DNA from 3 places in the Mitsuaria sp. TWR114 genome. Region 1 is predicted to be linked to each of the others. Evidence: riboswitches for the same ligand, from Rfam matches in the RefSeq annotation. Region 1 holds a riboswitch; each other region holds the start of a gene.

Region 1 (11,929 bases):
AACGCCGCCAGGTGCGCGGGCCGCCCGGCGGACGGGGAGCCGATCATGAACGTCATGCAAAAGTCATCAATCCAGGTCAGCCGCGACGATGCCGCGTGGGCGTTGTCCGCGGGCGAGGCGATGAGCCTGCCGATCGGCCCGGGCCGCCGCGAGCTGCATGTGCTCGACGGGCGCGTCTGGGTGACGCAGCGCGGCGACCTGAACCTGCCGGCCCAGGACTTCTGGCTGTCGGCCGGCGAGACCCTGGAAGTGGCCAGCGGCACCGAACTGGTCGTGGAAGCCTGGCCGACCGCCCGCTTCCAGCTGATGGTGCCGCCGCAGGCCTGCGCCGCCCAGCGCGCGCGGCGCGTCAGCCGGCTGCCTTCTTTCGGGCAGCTGTTCGGCCAGCGCCTGGCGAACGCTTGAGCGCCGGAGCCGTGGCCTTGACCGGTTTCAGCTTCCTGTCGGTGCTGGGCTCGGCGGTGGTGCCGGCGCTCTTCTTCGGCGTGCTGGCCTTCGGCTTCGCATTGGCCGAGCGCAAGGCCGACTCCATCGCCAGCCGCCCCCAGGGCAGCATCAGCGCCGGCGACTCCAGCGTCTCCTCCGGCGGCCGGAAGTAATTCAGGCTGGCGACCTCCTGTCGCCCGTCCTTGCCAGTCTTCGCGTACCGGAAGGGCTCGCAGCCGGCCTCGAGGTAGCGCGGCTGGCTGACGGCGTCCGCCTTCAGGTAGAGCTCGTCGCGGCTGATGATGGCCAGAAACAGGTCGTCGACATAGAGCCCGAAGCCCCCGAACATCCGCCGCGCCAGCACCGGCCCGAGCGGCGCCAGCAGCTCCATGCAGTGGTTGGCGAAATCGCTGCCCGCGCCGGCGACGCGCCGGACGGTTCCCGTGGTGGTGGTGCCTCGTGCCATGGCGGCGACTCTAGCAACCCGCGTCCGGCGCGGCCACAATGGCCGGCTCCGGGGCCCGTCGGTCCCGCTGGGCAACGCGAAGGGGCCGGATGGATCCGAACGACAAGCTGCCGATTTCCGAAGACCGCCAGGCGCTGCGCGAGCGCCTGATCCGCGAGCGCCTGGACCTGCCGGGCCGCCTGGAACTCGCGGACCTGGTGCAGGGCGTGCTGCGCGTGTGGCTGGTGGGACGCAAGGAAAAGCGCATTGCGGCGTACTGGCCGATCAAGGGCGAATTCGATCCGCTGCCGGCGCTGTACCGCTGGAGCGAGGTCGATCCCGAACGCCGCATCGGCCTGCCCGTCGTCGATCGCGAGCAGGGGCGCCTGCGCTTCCACGTCTGGTATCCCGGCTGCCCGATGGAAGAGGACGCGACCGGCATCACCAAGCCCAAGGACACCGAGGCCTTCGAGCCCGAACTCCTGCTGCTGCCCTGCCTGGGCTACGGCCCGGGCGGCATCCGCATGGGCTACGGCGGCGGCTTCATGCTGCGCACCATCGCGCAGATCCAGCCCCGGCCGCAGGCCGTGGGCGTCGGTTTCAGCCACGGCTTCCAGCCGACGCTGACCGCCCAGCCGAACGACGTGCGGCTGGACGCGATGCTGACCGAGATGGGAGTGGTCTGGGAGAATCCGCGCGCATGAATGCCGTCGATTCCCCCGTCCGCCCGACCGCCGACACGCTGGATGCGCTGTATGTGGCCCACCTCGCCGAGCAGCAGCGTCGCACCGAACACGCGCTCCAGCGCGGTGGCTACGACGCGCTGCTGATCGCGTCCGGTGTCGAGAAGTTCGCCTTCCTCGACGACCGGCCCTACGTCTTCCAGCCCAATCCCCACTTCAAGCTGTGGGTGCCGCTGATCCGCCATCCGGACAGCTGGCTGGTGATCCGTCCCGGCCACCGGCCCCGGCTGGTCTACGTCCAGCCCGAGGACTACTGGCATGTGCCGCCCGAGGCGCCGAGCGGCTTCTGGGTGGAGCACTTCGAAATGATCGTCGTGCGCACCCCCGGTGAGGCGCTGCCCTACCTGCAGCTGCCGGGCGAGCTGGCGATCGTCGGCGAGGCCGACGCGGCGCTGGGCGACATCGTCCCGAACAACCCGCCCGAGGTGCTGAACCCGCTGCATCACGCGCGCGCGGTGAAGACCGGCTACGAGCTGCTGCGCCTGCGCGAGGCGTCGACGCTGGGCGCGACGGCGCACCTGGCCGCGCAGCGCGCCTTCCGCGAAGGCCGGTCGGAGGCGGCGATCCATGCCGCCTACCTCCGGGCCTGCGGCCTGGCCGAGCGCGACCTGCCCTACGGCAACATCGTCGCGCTGAACCAGCACGCCGCGGTGCTGCATTACCAGTACCAGGACCAGCGGGCGCCGGCGCAGTCGCTGTCGCTGCTGATCGACGCGGGCGCGCACAGCTGCGGGTATGCCTCGGACATCACCCGCACCACCGGCAACGGCGACGCCAGCTTCCAGGCGCTGGTCGACGCGATGGAGGCCGCGCAGCTGCGCCTGGTCGATCGCGTGCGCGCGGGCGTCGACTACCGCGACATCCACCTGGCCTCGCACCGCGAGATCGCCGGCGTGCTGCGGCAGCTGGGCATCGTGCGGATGGACGAGGACGCGATGCTCGCGCAGGGCGTGACCTCGACCTTCCTGCCGCATGGCATCGGCCACCTGCTCGGCCTGCAGGTGCACGACATCGGCGGCTTCATGGCCGGCGAGGACGGCGGCACGATCCCCAAGCCCGACGGTCACCCCTACTTGCGGCTGACGCGCATGCTGCAGCCCGGCATGGTGGTGACGATCGAGCCGGGGCTGTACTTCATCCCGATGCTGCTGGACAAGCTGCGCGCGACGCCCGCGGCGGCGCAGGTGGACTGGGCGCTGGTCAAGCACCTCAGCGCCTTCGGCGGCGTGCGCATCGAAGACGATGTCGCCTGCCGCCACAGCGGCGCGCCCGAGAACCTGACGCGGGACGCGTTCGCGGCGCTGGGCTGAGCGCTGGCGCCCTCGGCGCCCACCCCGTCACGCATGAAAAAAGGGCCCGCGGGCCCTTTCGTTCATCGTTCCGGTCGTCGAGCGGCGCCCGATGACGGTCGCTGGCGGGCGCTCGCCCGCCGGCCTCAGGCTGCCTTGCGGCGGCGCGCCATGCCCAGGCCGACCAGCGCCAGCCCGGCCAGCGCCAGCGAACCCGGCTCCGGCACGGTCGTCAGCTGCACGTTCCAGTTGTTGATCACGCCGACGTCGGCGCCGGCCAGGTCGGCCACGCGCAGCGTCCAGGTGCCGAAGGCGTCCTGGCCGTTGAAGGCCGACAGCAGTTCTTCCGCGCGGAAGCTGCCGGTGAACGGCGCGGCGCCATTGGCGACGGCGGTGGTCGCCGCATCGTCGAAGACGGTGTTGAAGAAGTTGTCGGCCGATCCGCCGCGGCGGTTGAACAGCTGGACGGTGGTGCCGGTCGGCGCGATCAGCCAGATCGCCAGGTCGGCGTCATAGGTGTGGCGCAGGTCGACGATCGAGACGTTGACGTCGCTCAGCGTGCCGCGGGTGTCGACGTTCAGCGTGGAGGTCACGACGCAGCGGTCGCAGATGGCGGTCGGCGTGGTGCTGGAGGCGGTCACGACCGCGGCTTGGGCGGTGAAGGCGGTGGTCAGGGAGGCGGCGCAGACGGCCAGCAGACGCTTGAAGTTCATGGAGTCAGGGTCACAAAAAAGGTGGCTTGTGACTCCATGTAAGCAGTGTTCATGCCAATGAATTAGGGATGGCGTTCGAATCCCTTCTGGCATAGGCACTTGGCGCTGTTTCCGTGAACAATTCCCGGCGCTCCGCGCGTGCGGTTTTAACGAACTGTCAAGAATCCCGACGTTGGCTGCTTGCGCCGTCCCCTCAGCTGATGCGAGGGCCGAGGGGATGAAACGGATTTCTGGGACTCAGAACCGATAGCCCACGCCGACGCCGATCAGCAGCGGATCGATCTTGAACTTGCCGACCGACGCGCCCTTGGAGCGCACCTCGGTGTCCATCTTGAGCTTCTTGATGTCGAGGTTGATCGACCACCTCGGATCCAGCATCACGTCGAAACCGACCTGCAGGGCCAGGCCGACGCTCTGCTTCTCGATGCTGGGCGCCAGCGCCGCCTGCACGGCCGGCTCGAAGCGGGCGCTGGAGAAGCGCGTGTAGTTGAGGCCGGCGCCAAGGTAGGGGCGGAACTGCCCGTCCGGGTTGAAGTGGTACTGCAGCGTCAGCGTCGGCGGCAGGTGCTTCACGGTCCCGATGCGCACGCCGTTGCTGCGCAGCGTGTGCCGTTGCGGCACGGTCAGGATCAGCTCGGTCGCCAGGTTCGGCGTGATGAAGTAGCTGATGTCGACTTCGGGAATCGTCTTGCGGCTCAGCGACAGGCCGAGCCCGGTCCGGTCCTTGTCCGCCGGGTCGATGTTCACCGCGCGGGCGCGGATCACCCAGGGGCTGCCCTGCGCATGCGCGGGCAGCGCGGTGGTCGTCATCAGCGCCGTGAGCGCCATGAGCGCCGCGGCGCCGAGGGACAAGCGGGATCGGGTGGGGATGCGGGACATACGTTCACTCCTGGTCAATGGGTGACCGGCATTGAACGTGGGCCCCGGGCCGCTGGCCTTGACCGTTCACAAGGAACGGCGGCGCGGCATGAAGACCGCCCGCGGCGGCGCGGACCGCTTGCGCGGGGTCAAGCTTGGGCGGCGAGACCGAGGCGTTTGCACAACTCCAGCGTCAGCGCGCTCTGGTTGAGCGTGTAGAAGTGCAGCCCCGGCACGCCGCCGGCGATCAGGCGCTCGCACAGTCGCGTGACGACGTCCAGGCCGAAGGCGCGCACGGAGGCGGCGTCATCCATGTAGCCCTCCATCTTCAGCGCGACCCAGCGCGGGATCTCGATGCCGTCGCGCTGCGCGAACTGCGCGATGCGCGCGTAGTTGTTGATCGGCATGACGCCCGGCACGATCGGCACCTCCACGCCCAGGGCGCGGGAGGCCTCGACGAAGTGGAAGTAGGCATCGGGGTTGTAGAAGAACTGCGTGATCGCGCCGCTGGCGCCGGCGCGCACCTTGTCGGCGAAGAACTGCAGGTCGCGCGCCGCGTAGCGCTGCTGCGGGTGGTACTCGGGATAGGCCGCGACCTCGATGTCCCAGTCCTCGCCCTGCGTCTCGCGGATGAAGCGCACCAGCTCGGCGGCGTAGCGGAACTCGCCCGCCGTGGCCGTGCCGCTGGGCAGGTCGCCGCGCAGCGCGACGACGCGGCGGATGTCCTGCGCGCGGTAGGTCGCCAGGATCTCGGCGATGTTCTCGCGCGTGGAGCCGACGCAGGACAGGTGCGGCGCGGCGTCGAAGCCCTGCGACGCGATGTCGGCGACGGTCGACAGCGTCTTCTCGCGCGTGGAGCCGCCGGCGCCGTAGGTGACGCTGAAGTACTGCGGATTCACCGCGCGCAGTTCCTGCACGACGGTCTTGAGCTTCTCGGTGCCGACGGGCGTGTTGGGCGGGAAGAATTCGATGCTGACCGGCGTCGTCATGGTTGTTGGATCCAGATGAAGAATTCGGTGTTGCCGTCGCCACCGGTGACGGGGCTTTCGAACCAGCCCTTGACGACGAGGTCGCGCTTCTCGGCGGCGGCCACGGCCTGTTCCTTGACCACGGCGTACTGCGACTTGTCCTTGACGATGCCGTTCTTGTTCAAGGCCTTGGGGCCGAGCTCGAACTGCGGCTTGATCAGCAGCAGCGCCTGGCCTTGCGGCTTGAGCCAGCCGGCCACGTGCTTGATCGTGCCGATCATCGAGATGAAGCTCAGGTCGCCCACGACGAGGTCGAAAGGCTCGGCGGGCACATAGTCCTTCACGTGCATGCCTTCGAGGGCCGTCACGCGCGGGTCGGCCTTCAAGGTCTCGTGCAGCTGGCCGTGGCCGACGTCGATGCCGGTCACGTGCGCCGCGCCGGCCTTGAGCAGCACGTCGGTGAACCCGCCCGCGCTCTGGCCCATGTCCAGGGCCGAGAAACCGGCCACCGACACGCCGACCTTGGCCAGCGCACCCTCGAGCTTGAGCCCGCCGCGCGAGACGTAACGCAGTTCGGCATCGTTCGTCACGCGCATGGGGGTGGTCTCGGGCAGGTCCTCGCCGCACTTGCGCACGACGGTCCAGCCCTTGGGGCCTTCCCACTCGACCGCGCGTGCGTCGATCAGCCGCTGGGCAGCCGAGCGCGTGGGCGCCAGGCCAAGGGAAAGAAGCCGCTGATCAGCACGCATGGTCGGGTCTCGGTTCAGTCGACGGTCAGTCGATCAATAGCGGTAGGTGTCGGGCTTGTAGGGACCGGCCTTGCTGACGCCGATGTAGGCGGCCTGCTCGTCGGTCAGCTCGCTCAGCTGCGCGTTCAGCGTCTTGAGCTGCAGGCGCGCGACGTGCTCGTCCAGGTGCTTGGGCAGCACGTAGACCTGGCCCACGGCATAAGCGTCCTTGTGCGCGAACAGCTCGATCTGCGCGATGGTCTGGTTGGCGAAGCTCGAGGACATCACGTAGCTCGGGTGGCCGGTGCCGCAGCCCAGGTTCACGAGGCGGCCCTTGGCCAGCAGGATGATGCGCTTGCCGTCCGGGAAGATCACGTGGTCCACCTGCGGCTTGATCTCTTCCCACTCGTACTGCTCGAGCGAGGCGACGTCGATCTCGTTGTCGAAGTGACCGATGTTGCAGACGATCGCGTTGTGCTTCATCGCAGCCATGTGCTCGTGGCGGATCACGTTCTTGTTGCCGGTCGTGGTCACGAAGATGTCGGCCTTGTCGGCGGCGTATTCCATCGTCACGACGCGGAAGCCCTCCATCGCGGCCTGCAGCGCGCAGATCGGATCGATCTCGGTGACCCAGACCTGGGCCGACAGCGCGCGCATCGCCTGCGCCGAGCCCTTGCCCACGTCGCCGTAGCCGGCGATCACGGCGATCTTGCCGGCGACCATGACGTCGGTGGCGCGCTTGATGCCGTCCACCAGCGACTCGCGGCAGCCGTAGAGGTTGTCGAACTTGCTCTTGGTGACCGAGTCGTTGACGTTGATCGCGCGGAACAGCAGCGTGCCCTTGGCCGACATCTCCTTCAGGCGATGCACGCCGGTGGTCGTTTCCTCGGTCACGCCGATGATCTCGGCGCTCTTGCGGGTGTACCAGGTCGCGTCTTCGGCGATCTTCTTCCTGATCGCGGCGAACAGGATGCGCTCTTCCTCGCTACCCGGATTGGCCAGGACCGACAGGTCCTTCTCGGCCTTCTGGCCCAGGTGCATCAGCAGCGTCGCGTCGCCGCCGTCGTCCAGGATCATGTTGGGGCCTTCGCCCGCTTCGCCCTTGGCGCCGAACTCGAAGATGCGGTGGGTGTAGTCCCAGTAGTCTTCCAGCGTCTCGCCCTTGTAGGCGAAGACGGGGGTGCCGACGGCGACCAGCGCGGCGGCGGCGTGGTCCTGCGTCGAGAAGATGTTGCACGAGGCCCAGCGGACTTCGGCGCCCAGCGCCTGCAGCGTCTCGACCAGCACGGCGGTCTGGATCGTCATGTGCAGCGAGCCGGTGATGCGCGCGCCCTTGAGCGGCTGGGCCGCGGCGTATTCCTCACGGATCGCCATCAGCGCGGGCATCTCGCTCTCGGCGATCTTGATCTCCTTGCGGCCCCAGTCGGCCAGCGACAGGTCTTTGATCAGGTACTGGTCTTGGGCCAGCGGCTTCAGTTGGGCGTTCATGCGGACTCCTGCGAGGAAGGGCCGTCGACGCCAGCGATCAGGACATGGGGAGAAGTGGGGAGGGCACTTGCCGCTCGGTCCTCACCCGGCCTGCGAAGGGTCGACGGGTGAGCGCGGTTGCCATGGCCGCGGGCACGTCGCCGCGCGGCGGTTCCGAGCCTGGCCTCGATGGGATGGGAGGTCGCAACGCTCCTCGGAACAGGGCGCGATTGTAGACATGTTCCGTTCGACGGCTTGATGACAGCGTCACGGTCGGGGCCACAATCGCCCCTTATGCGAACGATCCCCCCGCTCAGCGACTGTCCCCGCGCGGCCTGGCTCCCCCTGCGCGGGGTGCTGACCGACATCGACGACACCCTGACGGCCGAGGGCGACATCGCCCCCGCCGCGCTGGCGGCCCTGCATCGGCTGCAGGGCGCCGGCGTCCCGGTCATCGCGATCACCGGCCGGCCCGCGGGCTGGAGCGCGCCCTTCGCGTTGGACCGGCCCCTGCGGGGGATCGTGGCGGAGAACGGCGGGGTGCTGCTGCACCGGGAGAACGACGCGCTGGTCACCGAGTTCGCCCAGGACGACGCGACGCGACGGGAGAACTTCGCGCGTCTGCAGGCCTGCGCGGGGGCGATCGTGGCGACGGTGCCGGGCGCCCAGCTGGCGCGCGACAGCGCGGGGCGGCTGACCGACATCGCGGTCGACCACAGCGAATTCACGCGGCTGGACGACGACGCGATCGCCGCCGTCTGCGACCTGATGCGCGCCCATGGGCTGGTGGCGACGGTGAGCTCGATCCACGTCAACGGCTGGATCGGGGAACACAGCAAGTGGACCGCCGCCCAGTGGGCGGTGAAGCGGCTGACCGGGCGAGCGTTCGATCCGCGGGAGTGGGTCTATGTCGGCGACTCGACGAATGACCAGCTGATGTTCGAGCGGGTGCCCCTGTCGGTGGGGGTGGCCAACATCGCGCGTTTCCTGCCGATGCTGGATCACCCGCCGGCCTACGTCACCGCCAGCGAGCGCGGCGACGGTTTCGCGGAAGTGGCCCGCGCCTTGCTGGCCGCGGCCGGCTGAGGGCGGGTCGGCGCGTCCTCGACGGCCGGGACGCGCGGCCGGGGCTGGCGCCCTTCGACCGGATCCCAGGCATGCCGCCCGACCAGCGCCGACACTCCCGGCCAGTCATGCCCGCGCGGCAGCACCCGCGCCAGGCTCGCATGGCTGACGCGTCCGCCGACGGCCACGAGCCGCTCCGCCACCTCGATGCGCCGGCGCCGCAGCCGCGGCAGCAGCCAGCGGTTGGTCGGGCGCTCGCGCAGCACGCTGGGATGCGGCATGCAGCGGTGCTCCGCCATCAGCAGGTGGCGCAGCAGCACCTCCAGTCCGAACGGGTCGAGGTGGCGCCAGTCGGTGCTCAGCCGCGCCAGCGCGAAGCGCAGGTTGGCCTGGGCGTCGGAACGCGCGACATGGAAACGGTTCTGGCCAGTCATGAACATCGGGGCCTCCGATCGGGGGAGATCGATGCGCCCGCGCGGCAAGCGCGGCGCCTGTCCTGGATGTCGGCGGGCGCGCGGGGGTTCTGAAGCCCGAGGATGTCCCCAAAAACGTCACGAAACGCAAACGCCCCTCGACCTGAGGGGGGCCTCGTCGGAGGGAGGCGAGACCCCCGAACGTGGACGGGGCCGCCGGAAAAAGCGAAGGGCCGCGCGAGGCGGCCCTTCCGGGTGGGGGTGAGGCGTCAGCCGGCCTCGGGGTGGCGGGCCTTCCAGGCGCGCATCGCTTGCCGGTAGCGGTCCATCGCCAGGTCGTGCAGGTCGAAGATGCACGGGTCGCAGCCGTTGCCGCAGCAGGCGTCGATGTCCGGCTGCACGGGCGGCTGGGGCATCGGGTCGTCGGCCTCGAGCGAGGCCGGCGCCGCGGCGGGGTCGGGCAGGGCGGTGGTCATGACCGGGAGGCTCCGCGAGGGCTTCGGCCCCCGCGGCGCACGCTCAGCGACGGACCGGCGGCGGTCCCGAGTGGGCCGAGCGCTGCAGGTGACGGAAGGTGATCCGGCCCTTGGTCAGGTCGTAGGGCGACATCTCCAAGGAGACGGCGTCGCCAGCCAGGATGCGGATGTGATGCTTGCGCATCTTGCCGCCCGTGTAGGCGATGACCTGGTGGCCGTTCTCCAGCGTCACGCGAAAGCGCGAGTCCGGCAGGATTTCGTTGACGACACCCTGCATTTCAATCAGTTCTTCCTTGGCCATACGGGAGGCTCCTTTCTTGAAATCGATAAGGGCGCCGGCCGCGGTCTGCCGCGGGCCTTCGCCTCGGGAATCACGGGCGCGCCGTCAATGGCAGCGCGCCCAGGCCGTGCCTTCGGTCTCCGCGTAGCGCAACGCGGCGCGGCGGGTCTCGAAGGTCGGCACGAATCGCATGACGCGATCGATGCTGGCCATGCCGCGTCCCGATCGGATCGAGACGGCCGCGGCGAATCCGCCGTCGGCATGGGGTTTGGTCATCGGTGAGACAAGGAATCGCCCCACCTCAATGCTTTTGGTTCGCATAGTTTTCATGAGGTGTGCGCCTTGACAGGCAATCGCAATAAGCAACCGTCTTGGCGCGGTTTGGGAATGTGCCCTTTCCCTGTTTCGATGGCGCGAAGCCGGGGCGGGACACGAAGAGGTGCTCCAGCAGCCGTTCGCCCAAGGACGATCGAACCGGCCGAAGCCAGAAACGCGCAAGCGCACGAACCGGGGGTTGATGCTGGTGCGAGCCGCTCGCAGAAAGGTCCGTGAGAGGGACCGGAGGGGCTGCAGAAGAAGACCTGAAGAGGGTGGTCTTGTGCGAATCAAGCTGCGGATTGTAGCGCAAGCGCGCGAATTGCGCAGCGTCGCTTGCAGTCAGGACGCGGGGATCGTGCGGAAGGGCCGGCGGTTGGCGGGCGGCGCAAGCCCGACGAGCGCGACGAGCACCGCCTGCCGGTCGCGGCGGATCGTGCAAGCGGTCCGCCGGAACGGGCATGCGGCCCCGGGGGCCGCTGCCTACGATGAATCCATCCCTCGCGAGGTCCGCCGGCAAGCGCCCCCGTCGAGGGGAAATCCCTCCACCCTGTCATCCCTCCAAGGACGGAATCCCATGAGCAAGATCTGGTTCATCACCGGCGCCAACCGCGGCTTCGGGCTGGAGATCGCCAAGGCGGCGCTGGTCGCCGGCGATCGCGTCGTCGCCACCGGCCGCGATGTCGCGGCGCTCCAGGACGCCTATGCGGCGCACGCCGACGCCGTGCTGTGCCTGCCGCTGGACGTCAGCCGCGAGGCCGACGCGGTCCACGCGGTCGAGCAGGCCGTCGCGCGCTTCGGTCGCATCGACGTGCTGGTCAACAACGCGGGGTATGGCCAGCTGGGCCTGTTCGAGGCCATCGGCGCCGACGACATCGAGCGCCAGTTCGCCACCAACGTCTTCGGCCTGATGCACGTCACCCGGGCGGTGCTGCCGGTCATGCGCCGGCAGCGCGACGGTCACGTGATCAACATCGCCTCGGTCGGCGGTTTCCGCGGCTTCGATGGCGCGGCGGTCTACTGCGCGACGAAGTTCGCCGTCGATGGCTTCAGCGCCTCGCTGGCGCCGGAGCTGGCCGGCTTCAACATCCGGGTGACGGTGGTTGAGCCCGGCTTCTTCCGGACCGACTTCCTGGACGCCAGCTCGGTGCGCTACGGCACCCGGACGATCGCGGACTACGCCGCGCTGCCGCGGCCGCCGCTGTCCACCTACGAGGCCTACAACCACCGGCAGCCGGGGGATCCGGCCAAGCTGGGCCGGGCCTTCGTCGAGTTGGCCGCGATGCCGACGCCGCCGCTGCATTTCGTGGCGGGCTCCGATGCGCTGGGCATGGCGCGCGAGACCTTCGGCCAGCGTCTCGCCGAGGTCGAGGCGCATGCCGCGCTGTCGGCCTCGCTGGACCGCGACGACGCTTGACCGACGACCGCCGACGGCCGCCGACGGCCGCCGCCGGGCGCTCAGGCCAGCGCCCGCGCGGGCGGCGTGTCCCGGCGCCTGGCGGCGTCGCGCGAGGGCGGGCTGCCGTAGAGCCGGCTGTACTCGCGGCTGAACTGGGACGGGCTCTCGTAGCCGACCGCGTGGCCGGCGCGCGCGACCTCCAGTCCCTCCGCGATCAGCAGCCGGCGCGCTTCCTGCAGCCGCAACTGCTTCTGGTACTGCAGCGGGCTCATCGAGGTCAGCGCGCGGAAGTGGTGGTGCAGCGAGGACGCGCTCATGTGCGCCTCTCTGGCGAGCGCCTCGAT
Region 2 (5,778 bases), on a different contig from region 1:
TTGCTGCTCGGCCGCCGCGACCGGCGTGTCCGGCATCGACGGCGCCGACTGGTGCCGCCCCGCGAAGAACGCTGCCACGACCAGCACGGTGGCCCCAACTGCACCCGCCGCGATCTTTTGATTGGTATTCAACGCCATGATTCACCTCTTATGGTTTTCCCCTACCTCGGGGGACGAGCGAAGAATGCCACGCTGTTACAAGTCGCGGGGCCCGGTTCTTGTTCCGTTTGTAAATTGGTGAAACGCGGCCTGTAGGACAAGGCCGCGTCCTGCGGTTTTCGTTGCTCCGGCGCGTCAGCCCAGCAGCGGCGCGAGCGCCCGCTGCGCGTCCTGCGGATCCAGCGCCATGCGGGCCGCCCAGTCCGCCACCTGGTCGTCGCCGATGCGGCCCACATTGAAGTAGGTCGCCTCCGGATGCGCGAGGTAGAAACCGCTGACGCTGGCCGCCGGCGTCATCGCCATGCCTTCGGTCAGCGCCATGCCGATGTCCTCGGCCTGCAGCACGCGGAACATGTCCCGCTTGACCAGGTGGTCCGGGCAGGCCGGATAGCCCGGCGCGGGACGGATGCCCCGGTAGGCCTCGGCGATCAGTTGCTCGTTGCTGAGCGCCTCGTCGGCCGCGTACCCCCAGAAGTCCATCCGCACGCGCTGGTGCAGCCGCTCGGCGAAGGCCTCGGCCAGCCGGTCGGCCAGCGCCTTGAGCATGATCGCGGAGTAGTCGTCCAGGTCGTCGATGAACTGCTGCTCCTTCTTGTCCACGCCCAGGCCGGCGGTGACCGCGAACAGCCCGATGTAGTCCGGCACCGTGCCCTTGGCCGCGATGAAGTCCGCCAGCGCCCGGTTGGGCCGGCGCACGCCGTCCACCACCGGCCGCTCGGACTGCATGCGCAGCCCGCGCCAGGTCATCAGCACCTCCGAGCGCGACTCGTCGCTGTAGATCTCGATGTCGTCGTCGTTGACCTGCGCGGCCGGGTACAGGCCCAGCACGCCATTGGCGGTCAGCCAGCGGCCTTCGATGAGCCGCTGCAGCATGCGCTTGCCGTCGCTGAAGACGCGCTGGGCCTCGGCGCCGACGACCTCGTCCTTGAGGATGGCCGGGAACGGCCCCGCCAGGTCCCAGGTCTGGAAGAACGGGCCCCAGTCGATGCACTGCGCCAGTTCGGCCAGGTCGTAGTTGCGGAACTGGCGCCGGCCGATGAAGCGCGGCGCCGGCGGGGTGTAGGTCGTGAAGTCAGCGCGCTGCTTGTTCGCACGCGCCTGCGCCAGCGTCACCAGCGGCGTCTGCTTCTTATTGGCGTGCAGCTCGCGGACCTTCTCGTAATCGGACTTCAGCTCGTCGATGAAGCGCGTGGCGCGTTCATCGGACAGCAGGTCCGAGCACACGCCCACCGAGCGCGACGCGTCGGGCACGTAGACCACCGGCCCTTCGTAATGCGGCGAGATCTTGACCGCCGTGTGCACGCGGCTGGTCGTTGCGCCGCCGATCAGCAGCGGGATCTTCTTCACGCGGAAGTAGTCGTCGCGCTGCATCTCCGCGGCGACGTGCTGCATCTCCTCCAGGCTGGGCGTGATCAGGCCCGAGAGCCCGATGATGTCGGCGCCTTCGACCTTGGCCTTGGCGAGGATGTCCTGGCACGGGACCATCACGCCCATGTTCACGACCTCGAAGTTGTTGCACTGCAGGACCACCGTGACGATGTTCTTGCCGATGTCGTGCACGTCGCCCTTCACCGTGGCGATGACGATCTTGCCCTTGGAGCGGACGTCGGCGCCGGCGGCGGCGAGCTGGCGCTTCTCCTCCTCGATGTAGGGCACCAGGTGGGCCACCGCGGACTTCATCACCCGCGCGCTCTTGACCACCTGCGGCAGGAACATCTTGCCCGCGCCGAACAGGTCGCCGACCACATTCATGCCGGCCATCAGCGGGCCTTCGATCACGTGCAGCGGCCGGCCGCCCTTGGCGCGGATGCCCTGCCAGGCCTCCTCGGTGTCCTCGACGATGAAATCGGTGATGCCGTGGATCAGCGCATGCGACAGCCGCGCGTCGACGTCGCCCGCGCGCCAGGCCAGCTTGGCGCTGTCGTCCTTGGCCGCGCCCTTGACCGACTCGGCCACCTCGAGCAGCCGCTCGGTTGCGTCCTCGCGGCGGTTCAGCACCACGTCCTCGACGCGCTCGCGCAGGTCGGCGGGGATCTCGTCATAGACGCCGACCATGCCGGCGTTGACGATGCCCATGTCCATCCCCGCCTGGATCGCGTGGTACAGGAAGACCGTGTGGATGGCCTCCCGCACCGGCTCGTTGCCGCGGAAGCTGAAGGACACGTTGGACACGCCGCCGCTGACCTTCGCTCCGGGCAGGTTCGCTTTGATCCAGCGCGTGGCCTCGATGAAGTCGACCGCGTAGTTGTTGTGCTCCTCGATGCCGGTGGCGATCGCGAAGATGTTGGGGTCGAAGATGATGTCCTCGGGCGGGAAGCCGATCTCGTCGACCAGCAGCCGGTAGGCGCGCTCGCAGATCTGGATCTTGCGTTCGTAGGTATCGGCCTGGCCGGTCTCGTCGAAGGCCATCACCACGGTGGCCGCGCCATAGCGGCGGATCAGCTTGGCCTGGCGGCGGAACTCGGTCTCGCCCTCCTTCAGCGAGATCGAGTTGACGATGCCCTTGCCCTGGATGCACTTGAGCCCGGCCTCGATCACCTCCCACTTGGACGAGTCGATCATGATCGGCACGCGCGCGATCTCGGGCTCGGAGGCGATCAGGTTGAGGAAGCGCACCATCGCGGCCTTGCTGTCCAGCATGGCCTCGTCCATGTTGATGTCGATGACCTGGGCGCCGTTCTCGACCTGCTGGCGGGCGACGCTCAGCGCCTGCTCGAAATCGCCATTCAGGATCATCCGCGCGAAGGCCTTGGAGCCGGTGACGTTGGTGCGTTCGCCCACGTTGACGAACAGCGTGCCGGCGCCGATGGCCACCGGCTCCAGGCCGGAGAGCTTCATCGGGGGGACGGCGGCGCGGCCCGGAGCGGTGCTGGCGTCGGAAGCGTCGGAAGCGGGAGGGAGGGCGGACATGGCGGCGGCGCTCTTCGAGGCTGGAGGAAGCTGGATCGAGACGGGGCCGCGCAACTCACCGCAACCCCGCGCGGGGCGGGACGGTGAGCGTCGTTGTTCAGCGGGGTCCCGGGGTCCGACCGCGCCGTTCCGAGCCTGGCGGGCGCCCGGATGACGGGACCTGTCGCAACGCTCCTCGGAAACCACCGCCGCCCCGATGCCGCGAATGCGGCATTGCTGGCAGCGGAAACGGCGTGCATTCTACCGGTCCGGCCCTGCTTTGTTCGTGCCGGAATGCCTGCCGAAGCCTCGCGCGGACCTATGCTCGCCCGCAGCGTGCCGCGGTGGAGGGAACCGGCGCAGGCACGGCGACATCCGACAACGACAACAACGAGGAGGCGACGTCCGGTCGCCGGGAAGGCCACGTGGATCTGGTCCAACTTCCTTCAAACAGCCTGCGCGTGGGACAGGTGCTGACCTTCTCGCTGCGCGACGCGGCGGGGCACCTGCTGTTCGCCGCCGGGCATCCGCTGCCCGACACGCCGCAGGTGCGCGAGCTGCTGGCGCGCGGGCCCTGGGTCCAGGCGCACGAGACGCGCGAATACCAGCGCGCCCTGGCCCACAAGCTCGACACGATGATGCTGCAGGGGGCCTCGCTGTCCGCGCTGGCCAATGCCAAGGCCGAGTACAAGCCCACGCGGCCCATGCCCCTGCCGGCGGCGACGGGGCCGGCGCACACCGCCATCTGGGCCGATTTGCAGTGGCATGCGCAGCAGGTGCTGCGCGATCCGCATCGGCCGGACTTCCTCCTGCGCCTGGCGCAGCTGCTGGACACGGTGCTGTCGCGCCTGACGCAGCAGCCCGATGCCTCGCTGGCGATGCTGGTGCACGACGCCGGCCAGGAGCCGCTGCAGTACAGCGCGCGGCATGCGCTGCTGTCGCTGGTGCTGGCGGAGATGACGACCCGCCAGCTCGGCTGGAGCGAGGGCCGCCGGCGCACGCTGGGCCTGGCGGCGCTGACGATGAACCTGGACAGCGCCGCCCAGCAGGACCAGCATGCGCTGCGGCCGGAGGCGCTGGCCCAGGCGCAGCGCGAGGCCCTGGCCGGCCATGGCGACCGCGCGGCGGCCACGCTGCAAGGGATCGGGGTCGACGACGAGGCCTGGCTCGCCGCGGTCCGCCTGCATCACGACGCCGGGCCGGGCCCGCTGGCCGGCCGTGCGGACGGCGAGTTGATGGCGCGCCTGCTGCGCCGCATCGACGTCTATGGCGCGCGATTGAGCCCGCGACGCAACCGCCGGGCGCTGTCGGCGGCGCAGGCCGCGCGGGCGGTCTACCTGGACGAGCTGCAGCAGCCCGACGAGGCGGGCGCCGCGCTGATCAAGGCGATCGGCCTCTATCCGCCGGGCTCGCTGGTCCGGCTGGCCAATGGCGAGGAGGGCATGGTGCTCAAGCGCGGGCACAGCGCGAGCGAACCGCTGGTGGCGGCGCTGATCGGCCGCAGCGGCTCGCCGCTGACCGTGCCGGTGCTGCGCGACACGCGCTTGCCGGCGCAGGCGATCTCGGCCAGTCTGGCGCCGCATGAAGTCCGGCTGCGCGTCCACATGGACGCGATGCTCAAGCTCTATTGAGGTGGACTGCCCTGGCCGCTGCCCCGCCGGCCCTCACCCCCGCCCTCTCCCGCGAAGTGGGAGAGGGAGAGGGAGGGATCAGACGCCTTCAGTGATCAGTCCGCTGAACAGCTTGCTGCCCCACGGGCGCGGCCGGTAGGCGGCGACCTTCTGCGCGATCGCGCGGATGTGGTCGGGCGTCGTGCCGCAGCAGCCGCCGGCGATGTTCAGGAAGCCGGCCGCGGCGAACTCGCCCACCAGCCGGCCGGTGACGTCCGGCGTCTCGTCGAAGCCGGTGTCGCTCATCGGGTTGGGCAGGCCGGCATTCGGGTAGCAGGAGATCGGCGTGTCGCCGGCCGCCTTGGACAGTTCCTCGATGTAGGGCCGCATCAGCGCCGCGCCGAGCGCACAGTTCAGGCCGATCGCCAGCGGCAGCGCGTGGCGCACCGAGTGCCAGAACGCCGTCACCGTCTGACCCGACAGGATGCGGCCCGACGCGTCGGTCACCGTGCCGGAGATGATCACCGGCAGGCGCTCACCGGTGTCCTCCATCAGCTGGTCCACCGCGAAGATCGCGGCCTTGGCGTTGAGCGTGTCGAAGATGGTCTCGATCAGGAACAGGTCGACGCCGCCCTCGAGCAAGCCCTTGGCCTGCTCGTAGTAGGCGGCGCGCAGCGTGTCGAAGTCGACGTTGCGAGCGCCCGGGTCGTTCACGTCGGGACTGATGGACGCCGTGCGCGGCGTCGGGCCGAGCGCGCCGGCCGCGAAGCGCGGCTTATCCGGCGTGCTGAACGCGTCGCAGGCCTCGCGCGCCAGGCGCGCCGCAGCGACGTTCATCTCGTAGGCGAAGGCCTCCAGCCCGTAGTCCTCCTGCGCGACGGTGGTCGTGCCGAAGGTGTTGGTCTCGATGATGTCGGCGCCGGCGTCCAGGTACTGGCGGTGGATCTCGCTGATGACCTCGGGCTTGGTCAGCACCAGCAGGTCGTTGTTGCCCTTGAGGTCCTTGGGATGGTCCGCGAAGCGCGCGCCGCGGAAGTCCGCCTCGGTCAGCTTGTAGCGCTGGATCATCGTGCCCATCGCGCCATCCAGGACGGCGATGCGTTGCGCCAGGAGGGCGGGC
Region 3 (11,929 bases), on a different contig from region 1:
GGAGCGCCGCGACATCGCGGCCGGTGGCGACGACGCGATCGCCGGCGACCAGCGCCGCCTTGGCGATCTCCAGCCCGAAGCCGCGGTTGGCGCCGGTGATGAACCAGATCTTGCTCATGGGATTCCGTCCTTGGAGGGATGACAGGGTGGAGGGATTTCCCCTCGACGGGGGCGCTTGCCGGCGGACCTCGCGAGGGATGGATTCATCGTAGGCAGCGGCCCCCGGGGCCGCATGCCCGTTCCGGCGGACCGCTTGCACGATCCGCCGCGACCGGCAGGCGGTGCTCGTCGCGCTCGTCGGGCTTGCGCCGCCCGCCAACCGCCGGCCCTTCCGCACGATCCCCGCGTCCTGACTGCAAGCGACGCTGCGCAATTCGCGCGCTTGCGCTACAATCCGCAGCTTGATTCGCACAAGACCACCCTCTTCAGGTCTTCTTCTGCAGCCCCTCCGGTCCCTCTCACGGACCTTTCTGCGAGCGGCTCGCACCAGCATCAACCCCCGGTTCGTGCGCTTGCGCGTTTCTGGCTTCGGCCGGTTCGATCGTCCTTGGGCGAACGGCTGCTGGAGCACCTCTTCGTGTCCCGCCCCGGCTTCGCGCCATCGAAACAGGGAAAGGGCACATTCCCAAACCGCGCCAAGACGGTTGCTTATTGCGATTGCCTGTCAAGGCGCACACCTCATGAAAACTATGCGAACCAAAAGCATTGAGGTGGGGCGATTCCTTGTCTCACCGATGACCAAACCCCATGCCGACGGCGGATTCGCCGCGGCCGTCTCGATCCGATCGGACGCGGCATGGCCAGCATCGATCGCGTCATGCGATTCGTGCCGACCTTCGAGACCCGCCGCGCCGCGTTGCGCTACGCGGAGACCGAAGGCACGGCCTGGGCGCGCTGCCATTGACGGCGCGCCCGTGATTCCCGAGGCGAAGGCCCGCGGCAGACCGCGGCCGGCGCCCTTATCGATTTCAAGAAAGGAGCCTCCCGTATGGCCAAGGAAGAACTGATTGAAATGCAGGGTGTCGTCAACGAAATCCTGCCGGACTCGCGCTTTCGCGTGACGCTGGAGAACGGCCACCAGGTCATCGCCTACACGGGCGGCAAGATGCGCAAGCATCACATCCGCATCCTGGCTGGCGACGCCGTCTCCTTGGAGATGTCGCCCTACGACCTGACCAAGGGCCGGATCACCTTCCGTCACCTGCAGCGCTCGGCCCACTCGGGACCGCCGCCGGTCCGTCGCTGAGCGTGCGCCGCGGGGGCCGAAGCCCTCGCGGAGCCTCCCGGTCATGACCACCGCCCTGCCCGACCCCGCCGCGGCGCCGGCCTCGCTCGAGGCCGACGACCCGATGCCCCAGCCGCCCGTGCAGCCGGACATCGACGCCTGCTGCGGCAACGGCTGCGACCCGTGCATCTTCGACCTGCACGACCTGGCGATGGACCGCTACCGGCAAGCGATGCGCGCCTGGAAGGCCCGCCACCCCGAGGCCGGCTGACGCCTCACCCCCACCCGGAAGGGCCGCCTCGCGCGGCCCTTCGCTTTTTCCGGCGGCCCCGTCCACGTTCGGGGGTCTCGCCTCCCTCCGACGAGGCCCCCCTCAGGTCGAGGGGCGTTTGCGTTTCGTGACGTTTTTGGGGACATCCTCGGGCTTCAGAACCCCCGCGCGCCCGCCGACATCCAGGACAGGCGCCGCGCTTGCCGCGCGGGCGCATCGATCTCCCCCGATCGGAGGCCCCGATGTTCATGACTGGCCAGAACCGTTTCCATGTCGCGCGTTCCGACGCCCAGGCCAACCTGCGCTTCGCGCTGGCGCGGCTGAGCACCGACTGGCGCCACCTCGACCCGTTCGGACTGGAGGTGCTGCTGCGCCACCTGCTGATGGCGGAGCACCGCTGCATGCCGCATCCCAGCGTGCTGCGCGAGCGCCCGACCAACCGCTGGCTGCTGCCGCGGCTGCGGCGCCGGCGCATCGAGGTGGCGGAGCGGCTCGTGGCCGTCGGCGGACGCGTCAGCCATGCGAGCCTGGCGCGGGTGCTGCCGCGCGGGCATGACTGGCCGGGAGTGTCGGCGCTGGTCGGGCGGCATGCCTGGGATCCGGTCGAAGGGCGCCAGCCCCGGCCGCGCGTCCCGGCCGTCGAGGACGCGCCGACCCGCCCTCAGCCGGCCGCGGCCAGCAAGGCGCGGGCCACTTCCGCGAAACCGTCGCCGCGCTCGCTGGCGGTGACGTAGGCCGGCGGGTGATCCAGCATCGGCAGGAAACGCGCGATGTTGGCCACCCCCACCGACAGGGGCACCCGCTCGAACATCAGCTGGTCATTCGTCGAGTCGCCGACATAGACCCACTCCCGCGGATCGAACGCTCGCCCGGTCAGCCGCTTCACCGCCCACTGGGCGGCGGTCCACTTGCTGTGTTCCCCGATCCAGCCGTTGACGTGGATCGAGCTCACCGTCGCCACCAGCCCATGGGCGCGCATCAGGTCGCAGACGGCGGCGATCGCGTCGTCGTCCAGCCGCGTGAATTCGCTGTGGTCGACCGCGATGTCGGTCAGCCGCCCCGCGCTGTCGCGCGCCAGCTGGGCGCCCGGCACCGTCGCCACGATCGCCCCCGCGCAGGCCTGCAGACGCGCGAAGTTCTCCCGTCGCGTCGCGTCGTCCTGGGCGAACTCGGTGACCAGCGCGTCGTTCTCCCGGTGCAGCAGCACCCCGCCGTTCTCCGCCACGATCCCCCGCAGGGGCCGGTCCAACGCGAAGGGCGCGCTCCAGCCCGCGGGCCGGCCGGTGATCGCGATGACCGGGACGCCGGCGCCCTGCAGCCGATGCAGGGCCGCCAGCGCGGCGGGGGCGATGTCGCCCTCGGCCGTCAGGGTGTCGTCGATGTCGGTCAGCACCCCGCGCAGGGGGAGCCAGGCCGCGCGGGGACAGTCGCTGAGCGGGGGGATCGTTCGCATAAGGGGCGATTGTGGCCCCGACCGTGACGCTGTCATCAAGCCGTCGAACGGAACATGTCTACAATCGCGCCCTGTTCCGAGGAGCGTTGCGACCTCCCATCCCATCGAGGCCAGGCTCGGAACCGCCGCGCGGCGACGTGCCCGCGGCCATGGCAACCGCGCTCACCCGTCGACCCTTCGCAGGCCGGGTGAGGACCGAGCGGCAAGTGCCCTCCCCACTTCTCCCCATGTCCTGATCGCTGGCGTCGACGGCCCTTCCTCGCAGGAGTCCGCATGAACGCCCAACTGAAGCCGCTGGCCCAAGACCAGTACCTGATCAAAGACCTGTCGCTGGCCGACTGGGGCCGCAAGGAGATCAAGATCGCCGAGAGCGAGATGCCCGCGCTGATGGCGATCCGTGAGGAATACGCCGCGGCCCAGCCGCTCAAGGGCGCGCGCATCACCGGCTCGCTGCACATGACGATCCAGACCGCCGTGCTGGTCGAGACGCTGCAGGCGCTGGGCGCCGAAGTCCGCTGGGCCTCGTGCAACATCTTCTCGACGCAGGACCACGCCGCCGCCGCGCTGGTCGCCGTCGGCACCCCCGTCTTCGCCTACAAGGGCGAGACGCTGGAAGACTACTGGGACTACACCCACCGCATCTTCGAGTTCGGCGCCAAGGGCGAAGCGGGCGAAGGCCCCAACATGATCCTGGACGACGGCGGCGACGCGACGCTGCTGATGCACCTGGGCCAGAAGGCCGAGAAGGACCTGTCGGTCCTGGCCAATCCGGGTAGCGAGGAAGAGCGCATCCTGTTCGCCGCGATCAGGAAGAAGATCGCCGAAGACGCGACCTGGTACACCCGCAAGAGCGCCGAGATCATCGGCGTGACCGAGGAAACGACCACCGGCGTGCATCGCCTGAAGGAGATGTCGGCCAAGGGCACGCTGCTGTTCCGCGCGATCAACGTCAACGACTCGGTCACCAAGAGCAAGTTCGACAACCTCTACGGCTGCCGCGAGTCGCTGGTGGACGGCATCAAGCGCGCCACCGACGTCATGGTCGCCGGCAAGATCGCCGTGATCGCCGGCTACGGCGACGTGGGCAAGGGCTCGGCGCAGGCGATGCGCGCGCTGTCGGCCCAGGTCTGGGTCACCGAGATCGATCCGATCTGCGCGCTGCAGGCCGCGATGGAGGGCTTCCGCGTCGTGACGATGGAATACGCCGCCGACAAGGCCGACATCTTCGTGACCACGACCGGCAACAAGAACGTGATCCGCCACGAGCACATGGCTGCGATGAAGCACAACGCGATCGTCTGCAACATCGGTCACTTCGACAACGAGATCGACGTCGCCTCGCTCGAGCAGTACGAGTGGGAAGAGATCAAGCCGCAGGTGGACCACGTGATCTTCCCGGACGGCAAGCGCATCATCCTGCTGGCCAAGGGCCGCCTCGTGAACCTGGGCTGCGGCACCGGCCACCCGAGCTACGTGATGTCCTCGAGCTTCGCCAACCAGACCATCGCGCAGATCGAGCTGTTCGCGCACAAGGACGCTTATGCCGTGGGCCAGGTCTACGTGCTGCCCAAGCACCTGGACGAGCACGTCGCGCGCCTGCAGCTCAAGACGCTGAACGCGCAGCTGAGCGAGCTGACCGACGAGCAGGCCGCCTACATCGGCGTCAGCAAGGCCGGTCCCTACAAGCCCGACACCTACCGCTATTGATCGACTGACCGTCGACTGAACCGAGACCCGACCATGCGTGCTGATCAGCGGCTTCTTTCCCTTGGCCTGGCGCCCACGCGCTCGGCTGCCCAGCGGCTGATCGACGCACGCGCGGTCGAGTGGGAAGGCCCCAAGGGCTGGACCGTCGTGCGCAAGTGCGGCGAGGACCTGCCCGAGACCACCCCCATGCGCGTGACGAACGATGCCGAACTGCGTTACGTCTCGCGCGGCGGGCTCAAGCTCGAGGGTGCGCTGGCCAAGGTCGGCGTGTCGGTGGCCGGTTTCTCGGCCCTGGACATGGGCCAGAGCGCGGGCGGGTTCACCGACGTGCTGCTCAAGGCCGGCGCGGCGCACGTGACCGGCATCGACGTCGGCCACGGCCAGCTGCACGAGACCTTGAAGGCCGACCCGCGCGTGACGGCCCTCGAAGGCATGCACGTGAAGGACTATGTGCCCGCCGAGCCTTTCGACCTCGTCGTGGGCGACCTGAGCTTCATCTCGATGATCGGCACGATCAAGCACGTGGCCGGCTGGCTCAAGCCGCAAGGCCAGGCGCTGCTGCTGATCAAGCCGCAGTTCGAGCTCGGCCCCAAGGCCTTGAACAAGAACGGCATCGTCAAGGACAAGTCGCAGTACGCCGTGGTCAAGGAACAGGCCGTGGCCGCCGCCGAGAAGCGCGACCTCGTCGTCAAGGGCTGGTTCGAAAGCCCCGTCACCGGTGGCGACGGCAACACCGAATTCTTCATCTGGATCCAACAACCATGACGACGCCGGTCAGCATCGAATTCTTCCCGCCCAACACGCCCGTCGGCACCGAGAAGCTCAAGACCGTCGTGCAGGAACTGCGCGCGGTGAATCCGCAGTACTTCAGCGTCACCTACGGCGCCGGCGGCTCCACGCGCGAGAAGACGCTGTCGACCGTCGCCGACATCGCGTCGCAGGGCTTCGACGCCGCGCCGCACCTGTCCTGCGTCGGCTCCACGCGCGAGAACATCGCCGAGATCCTGGCGACCTACCGCGCGCAGGACATCCGCCGCGTCGTCGCGCTGCGCGGCGACCTGCCCAGCGGCACGGCCACGGCGGGCGAGTTCCGCTACGCCGCCGAGCTGGTGCGCTTCATCCGCGAGACGCAGGGCGAGGACTGGGACATCGAGGTCGCGGCCTATCCCGAGTACCACCCGCAGCAGCGCTACGCGGCGCGCGACCTGCAGTTCTTCGCCGACAAGGTGCGCGCCGGCGCCAGCGGCGCGATCACGCAGTTCTTCTACAACCCCGATGCCTACTTCCACTTCGTCGAGGCCTCCCGCGCCCTGGGCGTGGAGGTGCCGATCGTGCCGGGCGTCATGCCGATCAACAACTACGCGCGCATCGCGCAGTTCGCGCAGCGCGACGGCATCGAGATCCCGCGCTGGGTCGCGCTGAAGATGGAGGGCTACATGGATGACGCCGCCTCCGTGCGCGCCTTCGGCCTGGACGTCGTCACGCGACTGTGCGAGCGCCTGATCGCCGGCGGCGTGCCGGGGCTGCACTTCTACACGCTCAACCAGAGCGCGCTGACGCTGGAGTTGTGCAAACGCCTCGGTCTCGCCGCCCAAGCTTGACCCCGCGCAAGCGGTCCGCGCCGCCGCGGGCGGTCTTCATGCCGCGCCGCCGTTCCTTGTGAACGGTCAAGGCCAGCGGCCCGGGGCCCACGTTCAATGCCGGTCACCCATTGACCAGGAGTGAACGTATGTCCCGCATCCCCACCCGATCCCGCTTGTCCCTCGGCGCCGCGGCGCTCATGGCGCTCACGGCGCTGATGACGACCACCGCGCTGCCCGCGCATGCGCAGGGCAGCCCCTGGGTGATCCGCGCCCGCGCGGTGAACATCGACCCGGCGGACAAGGACCGGACCGGGCTCGGCCTGTCGCTGAGCCGCAAGACGATTCCCGAAGTCGACATCAGCTACTTCATCACGCCGAACCTGGCGACCGAGCTGATCCTGACCGTGCCGCAACGGCACACGCTGCGCAGCAACGGCGTGCGCATCGGGACCGTGAAGCACCTGCCGCCGACGCTGACGCTGCAGTACCACTTCAACCCGGACGGGCAGTTCCGCCCCTACCTTGGCGCCGGCCTCAACTACACGCGCTTCTCCAGCGCCCGCTTCGAGCCGGCCGTGCAGGCGGCGCTGGCGCCCAGCATCGAGAAGCAGAGCGTCGGCCTGGCCCTGCAGGTCGGTTTCGACGTGATGCTGGATCCGAGGTGGTCGATCAACCTCGACATCAAGAAGCTCAAGATGGACACCGAGGTGCGCTCCAAGGGCGCGTCGGTCGGCAAGTTCAAGATCGATCCGCTGCTGATCGGCGTCGGCGTGGGCTATCGGTTCTGAGTCCCAGAAATCCGTTTCATCCCCTCGGCCCTCGCATCAGCTGAGGGGACGGCGCAAGCAGCCAACGTCGGGATTCTTGACAGTTCGTTAAAACCGCACGCGCGGAGCGCCGGGAATTGTTCACGGAAACAGCGCCAAGTGCCTATGCCAGAAGGGATTCGAACGCCATCCCTAATTCATTGGCATGAACACTGCTTACATGGAGTCACAAGCCACCTTTTTTGTGACCCTGACTCCATGAACTTCAAGCGTCTGCTGGCCGTCTGCGCCGCCTCCCTGACCACCGCCTTCACCGCCCAAGCCGCGGTCGTGACCGCCTCCAGCACCACGCCGACCGCCATCTGCGACCGCTGCGTCGTGACCTCCACGCTGAACGTCGACACCCGCGGCACGCTGAGCGACGTCAACGTCTCGATCGTCGACCTGCGCCACACCTATGACGCCGACCTGGCGATCTGGCTGATCGCGCCGACCGGCACCACCGTCCAGCTGTTCAACCGCCGCGGCGGATCGGCCGACAACTTCTTCAACACCGTCTTCGACGATGCGGCGACCACCGCCGTCGCCAATGGCGCCGCGCCGTTCACCGGCAGCTTCCGCGCGGAAGAACTGCTGTCGGCCTTCAACGGCCAGGACGCCTTCGGCACCTGGACGCTGCGCGTGGCCGACCTGGCCGGCGCCGACGTCGGCGTGATCAACAACTGGAACGTGCAGCTGACGACCGTGCCGGAGCCGGGTTCGCTGGCGCTGGCCGGGCTGGCGCTGGTCGGCCTGGGCATGGCGCGCCGCCGCAAGGCAGCCTGAGGCCGGCGGGCGAGCGCCCGCCAGCGACCGTCATCGGGCGCCGCTCGACGACCGGAACGATGAACGAAAGGGCCCGCGGGCCCTTTTTTCATGCGTGACGGGGTGGGCGCCGAGGGCGCCAGCGCTCAGCCCAGCGCCGCGAACGCGTCCCGCGTCAGGTTCTCGGGCGCGCCGCTGTGGCGGCAGGCGACATCGTCTTCGATGCGCACGCCGCCGAAGGCGCTGAGGTGCTTGACCAGCGCCCAGTCCACCTGCGCCGCCGCGGGCGTCGCGCGCAGCTTGTCCAGCAGCATCGGGATGAAGTACAGCCCCGGCTCGATCGTCACCACCATGCCGGGCTGCAGCATGCGCGTCAGCCGCAAGTAGGGGTGACCGTCGGGCTTGGGGATCGTGCCGCCGTCCTCGCCGGCCATGAAGCCGCCGATGTCGTGCACCTGCAGGCCGAGCAGGTGGCCGATGCCATGCGGCAGGAAGGTCGAGGTCACGCCCTGCGCGAGCATCGCGTCCTCGTCCATCCGCACGATGCCCAGCTGCCGCAGCACGCCGGCGATCTCGCGGTGCGAGGCCAGGTGGATGTCGCGGTAGTCGACGCCCGCGCGCACGCGATCGACCAGGCGCAGCTGCGCGGCCTCCATCGCGTCGACCAGCGCCTGGAAGCTGGCGTCGCCGTTGCCGGTGGTGCGGGTGATGTCCGAGGCATACCCGCAGCTGTGCGCGCCCGCGTCGATCAGCAGCGACAGCGACTGCGCCGGCGCCCGCTGGTCCTGGTACTGGTAATGCAGCACCGCGGCGTGCTGGTTCAGCGCGACGATGTTGCCGTAGGGCAGGTCGCGCTCGGCCAGGCCGCAGGCCCGGAGGTAGGCGGCATGGATCGCCGCCTCCGACCGGCCTTCGCGGAAGGCGCGCTGCGCGGCCAGGTGCGCCGTCGCGCCCAGCGTCGACGCCTCGCGCAGGCGCAGCAGCTCGTAGCCGGTCTTCACCGCGCGCGCGTGATGCAGCGGGTTCAGCACCTCGGGCGGGTTGTTCGGGACGATGTCGCCCAGCGCCGCGTCGGCCTCGCCGACGATCGCCAGCTCGCCCGGCAGCTGCAGGTAGGGCAGCGCCTCACCGGGGGTGCGCACGACGATCATTTCGAAGTGCTCCACCCAGAAGCCGCTCGGCGCCTCGGGCGGCACATGCCAGTAGTCCTCGGGCTGGACGTAGACCAGCCGGGGCCGGTGGCCGGGACGGATCACCAGCCAGCTGTCCGGATGGCGGATCAGCGGCACCCACAGCTTGAAGTGGGGATTGGGCTGGAAGACGTAGGGCCGGTCGTCGAGGAAGGCGAACTTCTCGACACCGGACGCGATCAGCAGCGCGTCGTAGCCACCGCGCTGGAGCGCGTGTTCGGTGCGACGCTGCTGCTCGGCGAGGTGGGCCACATACAGCGCATCCAGCGTGTCGGCGGTCGGGCGGACGGGGGAATCGACGGCATTCATGCGCGCGGATTCTCCCAGACCACTCCCATCTCGGTCAGCATCGCGTCCAGCCGCACGTCGTTCGGCTGGGCGGTCAGCGTCGGCTGGAAGCCGTGGCTGAAACCGACGCCCACGGCCTGCGGCCGGGGCTGGATCTGCGCGATGGTGCGCAGCATGAAGCCGCCGCCGTAGCCCATGCGGATGCCGCCCGGGCCGTAGCCCAGGCAGGGCAGCAGCAGGAGTTCGGGCTCGAAGGCCTCGGTGTCCTTGGGCTTGGTGATGCCGGTCGCGTCCTCTTCCATCGGGCAGCCGGGATACCAGACGTGGAAGCGCAGGCGCCCCTGCTCGCGATCGACGACGGGCAGGCCGATGCGGCGTTCGGGATCGACCTCGCTCCAGCGGTACAGCGCCGGCAGCGGATCGAATTCGCCCTTGATCGGCCAGTACGCCGCAATGCGCTTTTCCTTGCGTCCCACCAGCCACACGCGCAGCACGCCCTGCACCAGGTCCGCGAGTTCCAGGCGGCCCGGCAGGTCCAGGCGCTCGCGGATCAGGCGCTCGCGCAGCGCCTGGCGGTCTTCGGAAATCGGCAGCTTGTCGTTCGGATCCATCCGGCCCCTTCGCGTTGCCCAGCGGGACCGACGGGCCCCGGAGCCGGCCATTGTGGCCGCGCCGGACGCGGGTTGCTAGAGTCGCCGCCATGGCACGAGGCACCACCACCACGGGAACCGTCCGGCGCGTCGCCGGCGCGGGCAGCGATTTCGCCAACCACTGCATGGAGCTGCTGGCGCCGCTCGGGCCGGTGCTGGCGCGGCGGATGTTCGGGGGCTTCGGGCTCTATGTCGACGACCTGTTTCTGGCCATCATCAGCCGCGACGAGCTCTACCTGAAGGCGGACGCCGTCAGCCAGCCGCGCTACCTCGAGGCCGGCTGCGAGCCCTTCCGGTACGCGAAGACTGGCAAGGACGGGCGACAGGAGGTCGCCAGCCTGAATTACTTCCGGCCGCCGGAGGAGACGCTGGAGTCGCCGGCGCTGATGCTGCCCTGGGGGCGGCTGGCGATGGAGTCGGCCTTGCGCTCGGCCAATGCGAAGCCGAAGGCCAGCACGCCGAAGAAGAGCGCCGGCACCACCGCCGAGCCCAGCACCGACAGGAAGCTGAAACCGGTCAAGGCCACGGCTCCGGCGCTCAAGCGTTCGCCAGGCGCTGGCCGAACAGCTGCCCGAAAGAAGGCAGCCGGCTGACGCGCCGCGCGCGCTGGGCGGCGCAGGCCTGCGGCGGCACCATCAGCTGGAAGCGGGCGGTCGGCCAGGCTTCCACGACCAGTTCGGTGCCGCTGGCCACTTCCAGGGTCTCGCCGGCCGACAGCCAGAAGTCCTGGGCCGGCAGGTTCAGGTCGCCGCGCTGCGTCACCCAGACGCGCCCGTCGAGCACATGCAGCTCGCGGCGGCCCGGGCCGATCGGCAGGCTCATCGCCTCGCCCGCGGACAACGCCCACGCGGCATCGTCGCGGCTGACCTGGATTGATGACTTTTGCATGACGTTCATGATCGGCTCCCCGTCCGCCGGGCGGCCCGCGCACCTGGCGGCGTTCCTCGTGGACATGGAGGGATATTAGGGTTGCCCCGCATGCCGGTCCAATGAGTCTTCGCGCGTCGATTGATACCATCCGCGCATGAATCCGCCTCGACATCGCCCGCTCGCCGTCGGTCCGCTGCGCGCCTTCGAGGCGGTGGCCCGGCGCCTGAGCTTCAGCGCCGCCGCCGACGAGCTCTACCTGACCCAGTCCGCCATCAGCCGCCAGATCCGGTCGCTGGAGGAGGAACTCGGCGCCACGCTCTTCCTGCGTGGCACCCGCCATGTCGAGCTGGCGCCGGACGGCAAGCTGCTGCTGGCGGCGGTCGAGCCGATGCTGGAGCGGCTGGACAGCACCGTGCGCCAGATCCGCTCGACGCGCGGCCGACGCGTGGTCAACGTCACCACCTTCGCCTCGTTCGCGTCGCTGTGGTTGATCCCGCGCCTGGAGGCCTTCCAGCGCGAGCATCCGGACATGGACATCCGCGTGTCCGCGCTCGACCAGCTGGTCGAGATCGACGACAGCGAGTTCGACGTCGCGCTGCGTTATGCCGCGCCCAACCGGGTGGCGCCGTCGGCGCAGCGGATGTTCGGCGAGATGCTCACGCCGGTGGTCAACCCCTGGGTCGCGAAGCAGGCGCAGGAGGGCCAGGGCCCGCCGCTGGGCCAGGCGGCCGACCTGCGCCAGTACACGCTGGCCGAGGAGGACGACCAGCGCCCCAGCGGCCTGTTCCTGAGCTGGCGGCGCTGGCTGGCGCTGCACGGCGCGCCCGACCTGCAGCCGCGGCGCTGGATGTACCTGAACTTCACCTACCAGCAGATCCAGGCCGCGGTCTCGGGCCAGGCGGTCGCGCTGGCGCGGCTGCCGCTGATCTACGAGGCGCTGGAGCGCGGCGAGCTGGTCGAGCCTTTCGGCGCGGCCGGCCGTACCGACTGCCCGACGGTCTACTGGCTCATGATGTCGGCGCACGGGCGACAGCGGCCCGAGGTCGTCGAGTTCGCGCGCTGGATCGGCGAGCAGTCGGCGCTCACCCGGCGCGCGATCGGCGAGCCCGATCCGCCCGTGG

The links. A riboswitch is a leader RNA that binds a small molecule or an ion and turns the genes downstream of it on or off. The one in region 1 is predicted to bind S-adenosylhomocysteine.
Region 2: linked by a shared signal. The riboswitch ahead of metH (methionine synthase) and the one ahead of ahcY (adenosylhomocysteinase) in region 1 are both predicted to bind S-adenosylhomocysteine.
Region 3: linked by a shared signal. The riboswitch ahead of ahcY (adenosylhomocysteinase) and the one ahead of ahcY (adenosylhomocysteinase) in region 1 are both predicted to bind S-adenosylhomocysteine.

What each region holds. Positions count from the first base shown of each region.
Region 1 covers NZ_VOSR01000022.1:283-12,211, reverse strand. Annotated here, with positions in the region: gene FUT87_RS01285 (DUF2917 domain-containing protein) at 46-405, shown strand; gene FUT87_RS01280 (TfoX/Sxy family protein) at 350-892, opposite strand; gene FUT87_RS01275 (5-formyltetrahydrofolate cyclo-ligase) at 982-1,575, shown strand; gene pepQ (Xaa-Pro dipeptidase) at 1,572-2,924, shown strand; gene FUT87_RS01265 (proprotein convertase P-domain-containing protein) at 3,050-3,616, opposite strand; gene FUT87_RS01260 (OmpW/AlkL family protein) at 3,854-4,495, opposite strand; gene metF (methylenetetrahydrofolate reductase [NAD(P)H]) at 4,624-5,463, opposite strand; gene FUT87_RS01250 (TlyA family RNA methyltransferase) at 5,460-6,191, opposite strand; gene ahcY (adenosylhomocysteinase) at 6,225-7,658, opposite strand; S-adenosyl-L-homocysteine riboswitch at 7,761-7,859, opposite strand; gene FUT87_RS01240 (HAD family hydrolase) at 7,932-8,723, shown strand; gene FUT87_RS01235 (hypothetical protein) at 8,651-9,142, opposite strand; gene FUT87_RS01230 (oxidoreductase-like domain-containing protein) at 9,385-9,591, opposite strand; gene infA (translation initiation factor IF-1) at 9,635-9,892, opposite strand; gene FUT87_RS01220 (SDR family NAD(P)-dependent oxidoreductase) at 10,764-11,603, shown strand; partial or broken gene FUT87_RS01215 (helix-turn-helix domain-containing protein) at 11,645-11,929, opposite strand, start outside.
Region 2 covers NZ_VOSR01000541.1:69-5,846, reverse strand. Annotated here, with positions in the region: partial or broken gene FUT87_RS18840 (hypothetical protein) at 1-132, opposite strand, end outside; gene metH (methionine synthase) at 295-2,997, opposite strand; S-adenosyl-L-homocysteine riboswitch at 3,148-3,252, opposite strand; gene FUT87_RS18830 (HD-GYP domain-containing protein) at 3,474-4,679, shown strand; gene FUT87_RS18825 (homocysteine S-methyltransferase family protein) at 4,758-5,778, opposite strand, start outside.
Region 3 covers NZ_VOSR01000024.1:513-12,441, forward strand. Annotated here, with positions in the region: partial or broken gene FUT87_RS01340 (SDR family NAD(P)-dependent oxidoreductase) at 1-118, opposite strand, end outside; gene infA (translation initiation factor IF-1) at 989-1,246, shown strand; gene FUT87_RS01350 (oxidoreductase-like domain-containing protein) at 1,290-1,496, shown strand; gene FUT87_RS01355 (hypothetical protein) at 1,739-2,230, shown strand; gene FUT87_RS01360 (HAD family hydrolase) at 2,158-2,949, opposite strand; S-adenosyl-L-homocysteine riboswitch at 3,022-3,120, shown strand; gene ahcY (adenosylhomocysteinase) at 3,223-4,656, shown strand; gene FUT87_RS01370 (TlyA family RNA methyltransferase) at 4,690-5,421, shown strand; gene metF (methylenetetrahydrofolate reductase [NAD(P)H]) at 5,418-6,257, shown strand; gene FUT87_RS01380 (OmpW/AlkL family protein) at 6,386-7,027, shown strand; gene FUT87_RS01385 (proprotein convertase P-domain-containing protein) at 7,265-7,831, shown strand; gene pepQ (Xaa-Pro dipeptidase) at 7,957-9,309, opposite strand; gene FUT87_RS01395 (5-formyltetrahydrofolate cyclo-ligase) at 9,306-9,899, opposite strand; gene FUT87_RS01400 (TfoX/Sxy family protein) at 9,989-10,531, shown strand; gene FUT87_RS01405 (DUF2917 domain-containing protein) at 10,476-10,835, opposite strand; gene FUT87_RS01410 (LysR family transcriptional regulator) at 10,963-11,929, shown strand, end outside.